Regions from separate parts of the Arthrobacter sp. D5-1 genome, predicted to be linked through region 1. Evidence: predicted binding sites of a transcription regulator. Region 1 holds the regulator's gene; the other holds the start of a gene.
What was found. The regulator LexA, encoded in region 1, represses DNA repair genes until DNA is damaged. The targets are predictions, from matches to a motif close to TCGAACANNTGTTCGA.
Positions count from the first base shown of each region.

Region 2: umuD (translesion error-prone DNA polymerase V autoproteolytic subunit) is a predicted target of LexA. The motif match lies at 3,867-3,882, and genes of this name have one in related genera.

Region 1 is NZ_CP014571.1:1,850,145-1,857,271, forward strand. It holds gene AYX22_RS08475 (methyltransferase) at 1-8, opposite strand, end outside; gene hflX (GTPase HflX) at 526-2,088, shown strand; gene AYX22_RS08485 (ATP-dependent DNA helicase) at 2,081-4,141, shown strand; gene lexA (transcriptional repressor LexA) at 4,138-4,881, opposite strand; gene AYX22_RS08495 (LysM peptidoglycan-binding domain-containing protein) at 5,227-5,586, shown strand; gene AYX22_RS08500 (histidinol-phosphate transaminase) at 5,665-6,783, shown strand; gene hisB (imidazoleglycerol-phosphate dehydratase HisB) at 6,830-7,127, shown strand, end outside.
Region 2 is NZ_CP014572.1:301,863-308,989, forward strand. It holds gene AYX22_RS23515 (hypothetical protein) at 1-273, shown strand, start outside; gene AYX22_RS23520 (hypothetical protein) at 296-1,204, opposite strand; gene AYX22_RS23525 (hypothetical protein) at 1,185-1,328, opposite strand; gene AYX22_RS23530 (hypothetical protein) at 1,338-1,739, opposite strand; gene AYX22_RS23535 (hypothetical protein) at 1,739-2,053, opposite strand; gene AYX22_RS23540 (Y-family DNA polymerase) at 2,084-3,382, opposite strand; gene umuD (translesion error-prone DNA polymerase V autoproteolytic subunit) at 3,421-3,852, opposite strand; gene AYX22_RS23550 (ATP-dependent DNA ligase) at 4,027-5,043, opposite strand; gene AYX22_RS23555 (hypothetical protein) at 6,444-6,881, shown strand; gene AYX22_RS23560 (hypothetical protein) at 6,948-7,127, shown strand, end outside.

The DNA.
Region 1 (7,127 bases):
GACTCCATAATTTGCCAGATTAGTTGGCTATCGGCGCCATGGGAAACTGCCCGCCCGAAGAGCTGGCTTGACATTGGATGATAGTGTGAAACGCATGTTCTTGATCTTCGAGTAAAAAGCCGCCACCCGCCTGAGCACTCAGGCGTCACTCGGCACCGCCCGCGATGCAGCCCGGTCCCTGGCAGTTCTGCCAAGCCCCGGTCTTTCCGCCAGGCAGGTCCCACCGGCACATCCGTTGACCCGCGTTCCCCGTCACGGATGTCTTGAAGATCACACTCCAGCCCAGCCCTCTGAACCGTCAGCATCCTGTGCGGTCCAGGTAAGCCGGCAGTGCAATCTCCAGATAGCCAGGAACCTCGACGCGGATCCCACCACGCCAGATCACAGCAGCCGCCGCCCACTCCACGGGCGGCCGTTCAGCACAGGAGGCCCTCTTTGGCCCATGCCCGTCAGCCCAGCGCGAATAGCGCCCCATTGAACAGCAAACAGCACTATTCTGGAATAGCCGAACAGTCTAAGGAGACCATGACCACCCAGAAGCATTCCGGATCCGATTCCGACGCCCAGGACATGAGTCCTGAACAAATCCAGGCCGTCATCGACCGGATTCTTTCCAAGGACGTACCTGCGCAAGCATCCGATAACGACGATGCCGGTGGTGTGTTCGGCAAGGCACAGGCCATTTCCACACTTGACCAGGAACACAGCATCTACGACGGCGACCAGGAAGACCTGGCCGAGCGTCGTGCACTGCGCCGTACGGCTGGCTTGTCCACGGAACTCGAAGACGTCACCGAGGTTGAATACCGGCAGCTGCGCCTTGAGCGCGTTGTCCTGGCCGGCCTCTGGACCGAGGGGACACTGGCCGACGCTGAAAATTCACTCCGCGAGCTCGCTGCCCTGGCAGAGACTGCCGGTTCGGAAGTCCTTGACGGTTTGGTGCAGCGGCGAACGAAGCCGGACCCAGGGACCTTCCTGGGGTCGGGCAAGGCCCAGGAGCTCAAGGACATCGTTGCCGCCACCGGTGCGGACACCGTAGTGGTGGATACCGAGTTGGCTCCTTCCCAACGCCGTGGCCTTGAGGACATTGTCAAGGTCAAGGTAGTAGACCGCACCACGCTGATCCTGGACATCTTCGCCCAGCACGCCAAGAGCCGTGAAGGCAAAGCCCAGGTTGAGCTTGCGCAGCTCGAGTACCTGCTCCCGCGCCTTCGTGGTTGGGGCGACTCCATGTCACGCCAGGCCGGTGGCCAGGTGGGTGGGGCTGGTGCCGGCATGGGTTCGCGTGGTCCTGGTGAAACCAAGATCGAACTGGACCGTCGTCGCATCCGCACCCGCATGGCCAAGCTTCGCCGTGAGATCGCCGCGATGAAGCCGGCGCGCGAGACCAAGCGCGCCAACCGCCGTCGTAATGCCGTTCCTTCCGTCGCAATCGCCGGATACACGAACGCCGGCAAGTCATCGCTCCTGAACCGCCTCACCGACGCTGGTGTGCTGGTGGAGAACGCCCTGTTCGCCACCTTGGATCCCACCGTCCGTAAAGCCCAAACGCCGGATGGCATCGGCTACACGTTGGCGGACACTGTGGGGTTTGTCCGTTCGTTGCCGACCCAGCTGATTGAAGCCTTCCGCTCCACCTTGGAAGAAGTGGCGGACGCAGACCTGATCCTGCACGTAGTGGACGCCTCGCATCCTGATCCCGAAGGCCAGATTGCTGCTGTCCGGGAGGTCTTCACAGAGGTGGATGCCCGCAAGGTGCCCGAGATCATCGTCCTGAACAAGGTTGATGTCGCGGATCCCTTCGTCGTTGAGCGCCTGAAGCAGAAGGAACCGCGTCATGCGGTTGTTTCTACACGCACTGGCCAAGGCATCGCCGAACTGCTGGAAGACATCAGCCGGTCCATTCCCCGCCCGGGGGTGCGCCTGGAGCTTCTCATTCCCTACGACCGCGGCGAAATGATCAGCAAGCTCCACAGCTCCGACTCGGAAATCCTCACCCTCGAGCACGAGGAAAACGGGACCCGTGTTGTTGTCATGGTCCGCGAAGGACTGGCAGCCGAACTGGAGCCGTTCGTCACCAATGGTTGAGAAGGTGGCGGCGGACGCCGTCGAGTCGTTGGGGGAGAAGACCACCCTCGAGTTGTTGGACCGGGCTGTTGCCGGCATGGGCGGTCAAAGCCGTACCGGGCAGCACGAGATGGCCAAGCATGTCACCAGGGCCATCGAGACCGGGGAGCACCTGCTGGTCCAGGCGGGAACGGGAACAGGTAAGTCCTTGGCGTACCTGATTCCATTGATCGCGCATTCGATGGACAGCGACAAACCGACTTTGGTGTCCACCGCCACCTTGGCACTCCAAACACAGATTGTTGGCCGCGACCTTCCCCGGCTGTTGGAGACCATCAACCCGGCCCTTGAACGCCCCGTCAACGTGGCGCTCGTCAAGGGCAGGGCCAACTACGTCTGCCGGCAAAAACTCGAAGGCGGGTTCCCCAGTGAGGAACCGTCCGAGGGTCAGCTGTTCTCCCTGGGCGAGGACACCAGTGTCCCGCACTTTGCGGCGTCCATGGGGGGACCGCAATCACAGCTGGGCAAGGAAGTGGTCCGGCTTCGCGAATGGGCCGAAAAGACCACTACCGGCGACCGTGACGAACTCATGCCCGGCGTCACGGACCGGGCTTGGCGGCAAGTCTCCGTGACGTCCATGGAGTGCCTCGGCGCGCAGAAGTGTCCCCTCGCCGAGGAGTGCTTCAGTGAGTTGGCCCGGTCCCGCGCAGGCGAAGCCGACGTCGTTGTCACCAACCATGCCATGCTGGCCGTCAGCGCCTTCGAGGGGCTGGCTGTGCTGCCCGAATACGACGTCGTGGTAGTGGATGAGGCCCATGAACTGCAGGACCGGGTGACGGGCGCGGTGTCAGGCCAGTTGTCCGTGGCCATGGTCCATGCGGCGGCGTCGAGCGCGCGCAAGCACACGGCCATCACGGTGGATGCCCTCAACGCGGCCGCCGATCGTTTGGATATGGCCATAGCGGGCGTGCCCAATGGTCTTCTGCCCAGTGGGCTCAATGACGAACAGCTCGACTGTTTGGACCAACTGAGGGAAGCCACACGCGCAGCATTGTCGGATTCGAAGACGGATTCTTCCAACGCGGTCGACGGCGGCAGGCAGCTGGCGCGTTCACGGCTCATGCTCATTCTGGAGCTGTGCGAGCGGATGCTCGCGGCCAAGGAGAACCGGGAAGTGGTGTGGTTTTCCCGCAACAGTACGTTCGATCCCCAGCAGGGATACTCGCAACCCGACGAGACCGCTCCGGCCCTGATCAACATTGCGCCCCTGAGTGTGGCGGGACGCCTGCGCGAAGGTCTCTTTGCCGGTCACACAGTGGTGCTGACTTCAGCTACCCTGGCCATCGGCTCGGCTTTCGAACCGGCTGCAGGTGGCCTTGGACTGATTGGCGATGGAGCGCCAAGCTGGACCGGGATCGATGTTGGCTCGCCCTTCGATTACCCCAAGCAGGGTGTGCTTTACGTGGCCAAGCACTTGCCCAAGCCTGGCCGTGGAACTTCGCCCGAGGCCCTGGATGAGTTGGAAGACCTCATCCGCGCTTCCGGTGGGGGAGCGCTGTGTCTTTTCTCGTCGCGGCGGGCGGCTGAGGAAGCCGCCGATGCCATGAGGCTTCGTCTCGACGTCAGTATTCTCTGTCAGGGTGAATCCACCATGGCCGCATTGGTGAAGCAGTTCGCCGACGAGCCCGATACCTGCCTCTTCGGCACGATGTCGCTGTGGCAGGGTGTGGATGTCCCCGGTGGTTCGTGCCGCCTTGTGGTCATAGACCGAATCCCGTTCCCGCGTCCGGATGACCCGTTGATGACTGCCCGCTCTCGTGCCGTGGCACAGTCGGGTGGAAACGGATTCATGGCCGTGTCAGCGACCCACGCCGCCATTCGTCTGGCCCAGGGGGCAGGCCGGCTCATCCGTTCCACCGGGGACAAAGGGGTTGTAGCGGTCCTGGACTCCCGGCTCTCAACAGAGCGCTATGGGGGCTTCCTCAGGGCAGCCCTGCCGCCGTTCTGGGCGACGACGGACCGAACCGTGGTTCGGGGCGTCCTGGAGCGTCTGGGCCCGGCCAAAGCCTCCTAGAGGGAACGCAGGACCGACACGACCTTGCCCATGATGGTGGCTTGGTCGCCGAGGATGGGTTCGTACTGGGTGTTCTGCGGAAGAAGCCAGGTGTGCCCATCGCGCTGGCGGAAGGTTTTGACGGTTGCTTCGTCGTCCAGCAGTGCTGCCACGATGTCTCCGTTGATGGCGTCGTTCTGCCGGCGGACAACTACCCAGTCGCCGTCGCAGATCGCGGCATCGATCATCGAGTCGCCGGCCACCTTCAGCATGAAGAGTTCGCCGTGCCCTACGAGTTGCCGGGGCAGGGCAAGCACGTCCTCCACGGTCTGGTCAGCAAGGATGGGGCCGCCGGCAGCGATCCGACCAACCAGCGGGACCATGGCAGTATCGCTGGCGCTGGCAAGCTCTGTGACGGCAAAGCCACCCGTGCTGCGGAGCGTAGTGGGTGCTTCCACTCCCGGAATGGTTCCGCCATCGAGGGTCAACGGCATGAGGACTTCCATGGCCCGGGGACGTTTGGGATCGCGGCGGAGATATCCAAGCTTCTCCAGCTGGGAGAGCTGGTGCGTCACGCTCGACAGGCTTGCCAGGCCCACGGTGTCTCCAATTTCGCGCATGCTGGGCGGATAACCGTTGTCATTGACGGACCGCTGGATGGTTTCCAGGATCTTCTTCTGACGGACAGTCAGGCTCTTGGGACTCTTTTGAGGCTGCTGGCTCCGCAGGGGTGCCCCGCCGCCGGTGGCTTTCGCTGCCATGTTCGCCAATGCCTTTCCATTCCGCCCGGAGTGAGCCCGGGGTCGTCGGGTCTACAAAAAATGTCAGACCCTCCTGTTCCACTGAAACAGTGCTGTTTCTTCACTCAAACGTAGGGCAGCCACAGGCGTTTATCAAACATTTGTTCTAGCGAGTCTCGACACCGTTCGTTGATAAGTGCTAAAAATGTCATAGCAAGGTTCGAATATGTGTTCTATAAACCTGATGCTGACGCCGGCTGTTCGAACGAAGTGTTCGAACTGACGGAGTTGGGCAGGGGAACACACAGAATTGGCAGCCATGTACCGGGACCCGGCGCACGGCAATAGCTCAGAAGGGCTCAGCTCATGTCCGCAATCACTACGTTCGCTGATTTCCGCACCACCCAGGCGCCTGCGCGTCTGCGCCTGACCCGACGGGGACGGATGGTCTTCTTCGGTATCCCGGCGATGCTGCTGGTGGCTGCGCTGCTGAGCCTGGCTGGATTTATCACGTCACCGGCCAAGGCTTCGGATTCCCAGGCGCAACTCCAACCGCCCGTCGCTGTCACTGTTACGGTTCAGCCGGGACAATCGCTGTGGGGCATCGCCGGAGCCGCTGCTCCTGAGCGGGATCCCCGCGACGTGATTGCGGAGATCATCCAGCTCAATGACCTCCGTGGCGGCCGTATCCAGCCGGGTCAGCAACTGTTCGTGCCCGCAAATTAGTACGTTGCATGCCCGCATGAGCCGGCCACCCGGCGTCACAGTTAGTCGGCAGTCCCGGCGGCCCCTTAAACTGTGGTGGTGAGTGACCAGCTTGAGCGACTTAACCGACTACCCCTTCGGACCAACCTGCGTGGACTGAGCCCTTACGGTGCTCCGCAGCTTGACGTCCCCATTTTGCTCAACGTCAACGAAAACACCCATGGCGTCCCGGCTGATGTGCAGGCAGCCATCACAGAAGCTGTTGCTGCTGCGGCCACGGGGCTCAACCGCTACCCGGACCGGGAGTTCACGGAACTTCGCCAGGCGCTGGCCGACTACCTTGGTCACAATCTTTCCCCGGACAACATCTGGGCAGCCAATGGCTCCAATGAGGTTCTGCAGCAGATCCTCCAAGCATTTGGCGGACCCGGCCGGAAAGCACTGGGATTCCCGCCCACGTATTCCATGTACCCGTTGCTGGCCAGCGGCACGGATACCGAATACGTCCGCGGAGTCAGGGCTGACGACTACGGCCTCGATGCTGCCTCCGCCGCTGCACAGGTCCGGGAGACAGGTGCCAACATCGTGTTCCTGTGTTCACCCAACAATCCCACGGGAACAGGTCTGGGGCTGGATGTCGTTGAGGCTGTTTATGAGGCAGGCGAAGCCAGCCAGGCAATAGTGATCGTGGACGAGGCTTACCACGAGTTCGCACACGACAATACCCCGAGCGCCCTGACCTTGTTGCCGGGACGCGAGCGTCTGATCGTTTCCCGCACCATGAGCAAGGCCTTTGCCCTTGCCGGTGCCCGACTGGGCTATATGGCTGCTGCTCCCGAGGTCACGGATGCCATCCGGCTGGTCCGGCTTCCGTACCACCTGTCCGCTGTTACCCAGGCAACCGCCCTGGCTGCGCTCAACCACCGGGAGGCCCTCATGGCCGACGTTGAGGACATTAAAGTCCAGCGCGACCGGATTGTGACCGAGCTCCTGCGCATGGGCTTGAAACCTGCGGAGTCGGACTCCAACTATGTCTTCTTCGGCGGACTCAAGGATCCTCACACGATCTGGCAGGGCCTGCTTGACGCCGGCGTGCTGATCCGCGATGTCGGGATTCCCGGCCACCTCAGGGTCACTGCTGGAACCGAACCGGAAACCACGGCCTTCCTCGAGGCGCTGGAAGCGCTGCTGGACGGCGGGGCGTCACAGCCCGCCTAAACTTGTCCATAGACCCAACCCACTCTTCGTGTATAAGGACGTCCCAATGAGCGAAACCGGCGCCACGCCGTCCGCTGCCCGCACCGCGCGCATGGAGCGCACCACCAGCGAATCCTCCGTCCTGGTGGAGATCAACCTGGACGGATCAGGTGTCTCGGACATCAGCACCTCGGTTCCGTTCTACGACCACATGCTGACGGCGCTGTGCAAGCACTCGTTGATTGACATGACCGTGAAGGCCACCGGCGATACCCACATCGACGCCCACCACACCGTTGAAGATGTTGCCATCACCTTTGGCGAGGTGCTGCGGACCGCTTTGGGCAACAAGGCGGGCATCCGCC
Region 2 (7,127 bases), on a different replicon from region 1:
TTCGCCTCCCGCAGAGAATACTGCCCTCCGGGGGGCGGAGCTTATGTTTCCGAACGTGTGGAGGATGCCGTTCAGGACGAGTGGATGATCCACATCGCACCGTCTGAAGCGATCCTTGGCGTGGAGGCTGCGGCGAGGGAGTACCGTCAGGCCGCGCACCGTCTGGATAAGACTGTCGCGGCCGCGAAAGCAGCGGGCGCTTCCTGGGCGGATATCGGCCACGCCGCTGGGATCAGCCGCCAAGCCGCTCACGAACGCTGGGCCGACAAGTAACCCTGCCTGGTGTCGGCCGGGTCTAGGGTGGGCAGTTCCATTCGGGCAGGCGTGCGTTGAGTTCTCTGATGCGGTGAGGGTATTGGCGCTTCTTTGCATGGACCCGTTGTCTGGCGACCCAACCGGCCAGTGCCCGTTCTTTGGGGTCCCAGGCGCTGCGGTGCGGGTGCCTTCCGTTCTCCTTGACCCATTCGATAAAGTCGGTGGCCCGCTTTTGCCAATGTCGTTCGACGTTGAGCGACATTCCGTCCAGCCACCCGGGGAAGGCGGCATCGAGCGTCCGAATAGCTTCTTTGGCGAGCAGGCCGCGCCTCTGTTGGTTCCGTAGAACCAACAGAACTCCTGCAAGGCGTTCGGCCTCGCTCCCGCTCGTGTCATCGGGGGCGGGCAACCTGCCATGTTTCTGAACATAGGCAGCTATCTGCTGCGCCGATTCGACGTAGGAGCGCCGTTCCTGCTCGGAAAACGTCTCACGCCATTCAGGCAACCGGGCATCGAGCTCACGCACGCGAGCCGGGAAGCGTTCCCGGCGTGCGTCATAACGCTGCCGAAACAACCACCGACTCAGGAAGCGTTCTGCCTCATCGTCAGAAGACGCGCTCGGGAACCGGCCGTTCTGCGTGACCCAGGCAATGAAGTCCTCTGCCGTGCGTTGCCAGCGCTCACCGGCGTGATCAGCCCGGGCAGTCCACTTCGGATAAACCTGATCCAGGATTCGGGCGGCATCTTCGGGGAGGTCCCCAGCGGCTTTGAGCCGGCGTAGCCGCTCAAGGGCCAGCGCGAGGCGTTTGTGTTCCCCGGAGGAAGGCGTGTGCTGGGTGGGCAAGTATCCGTGGTCTTTGTAGAACTTGGCTATCAGCTGGGCGGACTGTTCCGCGGTTCGCTTGTCCCGGCTCTTAGGGCGGGTTTTGCTAGTCCGTGCGGAGGACAATGGCTTTGGAGCCTTCCGGGATCATTGATTCGGCGGCGGTTTTGGCTTCTTCGTACGTCTTGCCTTCGGCCTCGACGTGGCTTAGTTCGCCGTTGCCGGCCTCTACGGTCAGGATCACTTTCACCCCCATATCCTAGGCTGCCGCGATCGTGAAGGTCCGTTCGAGCACCGCCAGTAGGGTCGATGCCTCGCCGCTGCGCCGGAGGTCCACGGGCCGTGATCCTTGCAGGCCGGGGGAGGGGACCATCATCCACAGCGCGAAATAGTTGTGTGGGATCCGCAGCTCCATGGCACGTTCGAAAAGTTCCACCACGACCGGATCCATGTTCAGGTCAGGCCGGAACTGGTAACCAGGGCAATAGGTCCCTCCCTCTCCAATGAAGACGCGGACGAGCTGCCGCATCACCGGTTCAGGATCCTCGTGCATGGCAGAGAGTCTTTCGCGGACCTGCTCCAAGCTCGGGAGGCTGAATTCGTTGCGGATCCGTTCCCACAGCTGCTCAGGGACTGGGGAACGGTACAAGTCAGCCGGCACTAGCTGATGGATTCGAGCTGCCACGCCGTGGCCAGCGGTTCCCGCCGCAGCATGAACGTGCGCAGTTCGGCATTGGCAGAGGGGAGCTTGGCTTGGACCTGCCAGTGTTCGATGCTGACCAGATCGCCGGTGCCGATTGCTGCCCGGGCCCGGGTTTCCCACCATGCGTCTCTGGTGAACCAGTGAACGGTGTGGACGTCGGGATCGACCATCCAGATCCGGCCGTCGTGACGGATCGCCAACGGTGTGCCGTCGGGGCTGAACCGGACATCGACGGCATGGCCGGTCGTGGGTGATTCAGGTGCAAGAGTCATTGCGGTTTCCTTTCTTACCTTGGCGCCGGGTCAGGCGGCCTTGACGAGGGGGAGTTCGTCCCAGTGGGTGGTGTACCTGGGGGAGAGCATGTCGCGTTTCATGGACCAGTCCGGCCCGCCCTTGATCCCGGCATGGCCGAGCCCGATGGATCCGCGTCCGTACCGTTTGGCCACGTCTTCGAGCAGGATCCCGATGCCGCGTTCTTCGTGCGGGTTCTCGAACAGCTCCAGGGGTTTCTGGTTCCCGGACGGGCGAAGGTCGGTGACCATGATCCCGGCCCGGACGTACTTCACACCCTCATGGACCTGGGGGAGCAGTGCGTGGGCTGCCCGGGTCAGCAACACCGGGTCAGCGGTCGGCATCGGCAGCGCCAGGCAGACCGAGGGAAAGGACCTTTCGTGCGGGTTGAAGTGCGACGTCGCGGCGAACGCCGTCAGCACTTTCGCTTGCAGGTCGTGTTTGGCCAGGCGTGCCGAGGCCATTTGCGCGTACACGCTCATGACCTGCCGCAAACCCGCGGTGGTGGTGATCGGGGTGGAGAAGGACCGGGAGAAGATCAGCTGGTCCCGGCCGATCCGTTCCTCTTCCATCGGGATACACGGCGTTCCTTGCAGTTCCAGGACGGTCCGCATCATGACAATAGAGAACTTGTCCCTGATCGCGACCGGGTTCGCCCGGGTCAGGTCCAGAATCGAGAAGATCCCCATCGCGTTCAAGCGCTTGGTGAGTCTGGTGGCCACACCCCAGATTTCGACCACGGACAGCTTTGCCATCAGCGCTTCGCGCTGCTCAGCAGGCACTGACTCCCACCGGCACACGCCCCCAAAAGCAGGGTTGTTCTTCGCCCACTTGTTGCACAGCTTTGCCAGCGTTTTCGTCGGCGCGATTCCGACGCAGACCGGCACGCCGACGTTCCGCCGGCACGCGGCCTTCATCTCACGCCCCAGGGCCAGCAGCTCGTCCGGTTCACCGTTGACTCCAAGGAACGCCTCATCGATGGAGTACACCTCAAGCCAGGCCGAATAGCGGCCCAGCAGCTCCATCACCCGGGCCGAGATGTCCCCGTACAGCTCGTAGTTGCTCGACAGGGCCACCAGACCCCATTCCTTGGCCCTGGGCCGGAGCTTGAACCACGGGTCCCCCATGTCGATGCCGAGGCGTTTTGCCTCGGGGGAGCGGGTGACCGCGCAGCCGTCGTTGTTGGAGAGCACGATGACCGGTTTACCCTCCAGGGATGGGTTGAAAGCGCGCTCGGCCGAGGCATAAAAGCAGTTCACGTCCACGTGCGCGATTTCCTGCATCCGGCGCATTACCGCAGGCTTAGACATTGACGCCACCGAGTTCCCGTTTAGCGGAAAAGCGCGCATTACACATGGTGCAGGCACCTCGTGGCCACGCCCCAGATCGTCAGTTCAGCCAAGGCCGGAACCTCGATTTCGGGGAAGCGTGGGTTGTCGGCCTGCAGGATCACGCCCGAGGGCGTGATCCGCAGTCGCTTAATCGTCAGTTCCCCGTCGAGGACCGCCACCACCACGGAACCGTCTCTGGGTTCCAGTGCCCGGTTCACCACCAGCTCGTCACCGTCGCTGATGCCAGCCTGTTCCATGGAATGCCCGGTGACCCGGACGATGAAGGTGCTGGTGACGTCCTTGACCAGGTGTTCGTTGAGGTCGATCCGGCCGTCGAAGTAGTCCTGGGCGGGCGAGGGATAGCCGGCGGCCACCGCTACCGGTGCCAGCAGAGCTGTCACCAGAGAGAGTCCCGCATCTAACACACGGGGGCCAACTATCACGCCCACAACACGCCCTTTATTCGAATATATGTTCGGGTTAACTGTACTCCAAGGGACCGACGAAATAGCCGTCGGGGGCACCGGGGACGGCTTGCACACCAATAGGGGACAGCTTTGAGCTGTGCGGAGGGCTCCACCTGCCCCCAGTGGGCACAACCCGTCCACCGCGACTAGGAAGCGTTAGCGGTTTTGGAGGTGCGGTGGGAGTTCGACGTCGACAGGGTCCAGTTCAGGCCTAACGCGTATGTAACCGATGCCATGTCTGAAGGATTTACCGGTCCACGCAACATCGGCAGATATCTCAACCACGATCGGTTCCACCAGTGTCAGGTGAACCGGCCCTTTATCTTTGCTGAATCTATTCAGGGAGGTCTCGCTTATCTCTTCCGGCCAGGGATGCCCTGGCTGTGCCAGGCTGAGCTGGCGGCCCAGCTCACGCCCTACCCGTGTCGAGAGGACCGTGGACCGGCCAACGATCCGCAGCCGCCCATCGACCGGCAAGCCGACGATGATCGCCTGCGGCTGCGATATTGGCCCGATCACGGCCGCGCAGACCGCATCCAAAGTGCTTTTTGTCTTCAGCTTCAACCAGGAGCGCAGCCCGGCCGGATAGGGTTCTGATCCGCTCTTGAAGACCAGCCCTTCTACTCCTGTGGCGGGCAGGTCCTTCAACCAGGTCTTGGCCACTTCCATGTCCGTGGTGGTGGGGGAGAGGTTCAAGGGGGCGGTCCAGTCCCGGGCCAGTTCCTCGAGCAGCTGCCGGCGGCCCGTGAACGGGACGCCCCGGATGTCCTGCCCGGCAACGGCCAGCACGTCAAAGGCGGCGAAGGAGGCTGGCAGCTCATGGACCAGGGCGGGCAGAGCCGTCCGGGAGCTGACCATGCGGCGCTGCAGCGCCTCGAAGTCCAGCCGGTCCCCGTTCCATACGACTGCTTCGCCGTCCAGGACAACGCCGGGCGGTACCTGGACCCGCACCGCTGCGCAGAGATCGGGAAAAATGCGGGAGAGTTCTTTGCCTTGCCGACTCCACAGAGTCACTCCGTCGGAATCGCTCAGAATGATCGTGCGGAATCCATCCCACTTGGGTTCTGAATATATGAGGCCGGGCAGCGCCCGCGGGCCGGGGAATGTCTTGACGAGTTTCGCCAGTGCAACAGCCACCGGTGGTTGCAGTTCCCGTGGAATGGACTCGTCCATGGCCCCAGCCTAAAGGACCAAGACCAGAACGGACCTTCGCTGCGCTTCGGCCTGTAATAGCTTCTTTTGCCTTACATGTGGCTGGGTTGTTCTCCGTACAAGGCCACTGATCGTAGCCGTCCGGGGGCCCGACCCGTCAACCCACGCAACCGGGCAATCCCACGCGGTCGCTGCGCTCCCTTATTTCGCGGGATTCCCCGGTCACTCTTCGGGGTTGACGGCCCACCCTCGACCGGCTGGATCAGCGGGGGCCTCGCACGGCGGGGCAGGAAGGAGGTGGCTACATGAGCATCGACGAAGCGATCAAGCTCGCGACTTCGGTCGTGAGCTTGATGACAGCTGTCATCGCTCTACTCTCCCTGCGGAACGCGCGCTTAAAGAGCAAACGCTCCCGAGCTGCAACTCGGAAGCGTAAGCGTAAAGCAAGGAAGTAGGTGTAGCTACGAAACCCGGTGGTCGTGACCGCTTCGGTTGCGGCCACCGGCTCCTTCTCAGACTAAGTCCTACTCACCGATAAGGAAACCTCATGGAACCACTGGACATCGTGAACTTCGTTCTCTCACTCACAGCACTGGGAGCTTCGATCATGGCGTACCGCGCCAACACAAAAGTCCCCAAGGAAGACGAAAGCTAACCGGATCCGGGGCGGGCTGCCACACGGCGGCCCGCCCTACCGGCCCGGGTTGCCTTTGGACTCCGCATGAGCCTTCCTACGAAGTCAGCGGGTTACCAACACAATCGCTATCGCCACTCCAATGAGGACGGCGCCTAGCCCGACAACGACCATGTACCCAGGCTCCGGCCGACGCATCAACTTGGTGCCCGTCTTACCAAACCTGGCTTGCTGAGAGCCTTCCATCAATTTGCTGAGCGCTTTGCGCTTTACGACCACGAGAACACCGATAAGGAAGGCCACTCCCGCAACAACGCTTCCAATGAGTAGCTCCACGGTTCAGGTATCCCATCCTAAAGATTGAGGCCAGCCTAGCCCCTGAGGCCACTATGCTCGCGGGGCTCGCACCCCTTTGGGCGTCCACTCCGCTTCGCTCCGTGGCCGACTGTTGGGCCCGGTCCCGACGTCGCAGAGCTCCGCCGTGCCCGGTCCTGTGTGTCTACGACGTTTTTTGGCTGCTGTCCTTCGGATTCTATGTGTCCGCTCCACCCCGTCTAGCCCCTCCGCAAGCTCCGGGGCCTGCGGTGCAGGAAATGTCCCTACGGCGCTCCTGCGTCGCTTATTTCCTCCGGGAATTTCCCACACCTTGCCCTATGGGTAGACAGGGCTCCGTCGGCCACAGCTCCGCAAGCTTCGCCAGCAACCAAAAAACAACGGGGGAGGGGAGACCCGCAGCTGGCCAGGTCACACCGCTCCCTCACCAATCCTCTGCAAAGGACACAAAACCATGAACGCAATCAGCGTCCAGACGATCACCACCGAGGACACCGGCGAAACCATCCACGATGTGCCCGTCCTCGTGGATTACCACTTGAATGACGGCTACGACTGGATGGACGTCATTTCAGAACATGGCTGGGTCGTGATCCCCAGCTGGGGATCTGACGGCTGGGACCTCGGCCAGTGGCCCTACGTCATGGTCGCTGGAACCCGCACCGCCGACGCGATCGGAAACCTGTTCGGCATGGCAACCTACTGCGAAGGCGACGTGAAAACGTCGGTCTACCGGACGAAGGCCCGATTCTGGGACGCGATCACGGAAGAGGCTTTTTCCCACTGGAAGAACGGGCAAGCCCAAGGCCCGGCAGACCTGCCCGAAGCCGCTGCAGAGCTTCCCAGCCGCTACCGCATCCCGCCCACGTTCCAACCAGCAGCCGCCGCCTAACAACCCTCGACTCCTTGCCGGGCGGACCCCCGCCGCCCGGCAAGGCACCAAACCAGCAAAGGACAAATGACAATGACCGAAAACCGCAGCATCGCCAACAGCCCGGCCCAAACCGTGGTCTTCCTCGAAACCCTCGCCGCAATCGTGGAGAAATCCCCCGTGGCCTACAGCAGCGATGGAGCCGAAGACCTCGCCGCGCACATTCGCGGCATGGCTGCAGCCGTCACCACCGAGGCGAATGTGAAC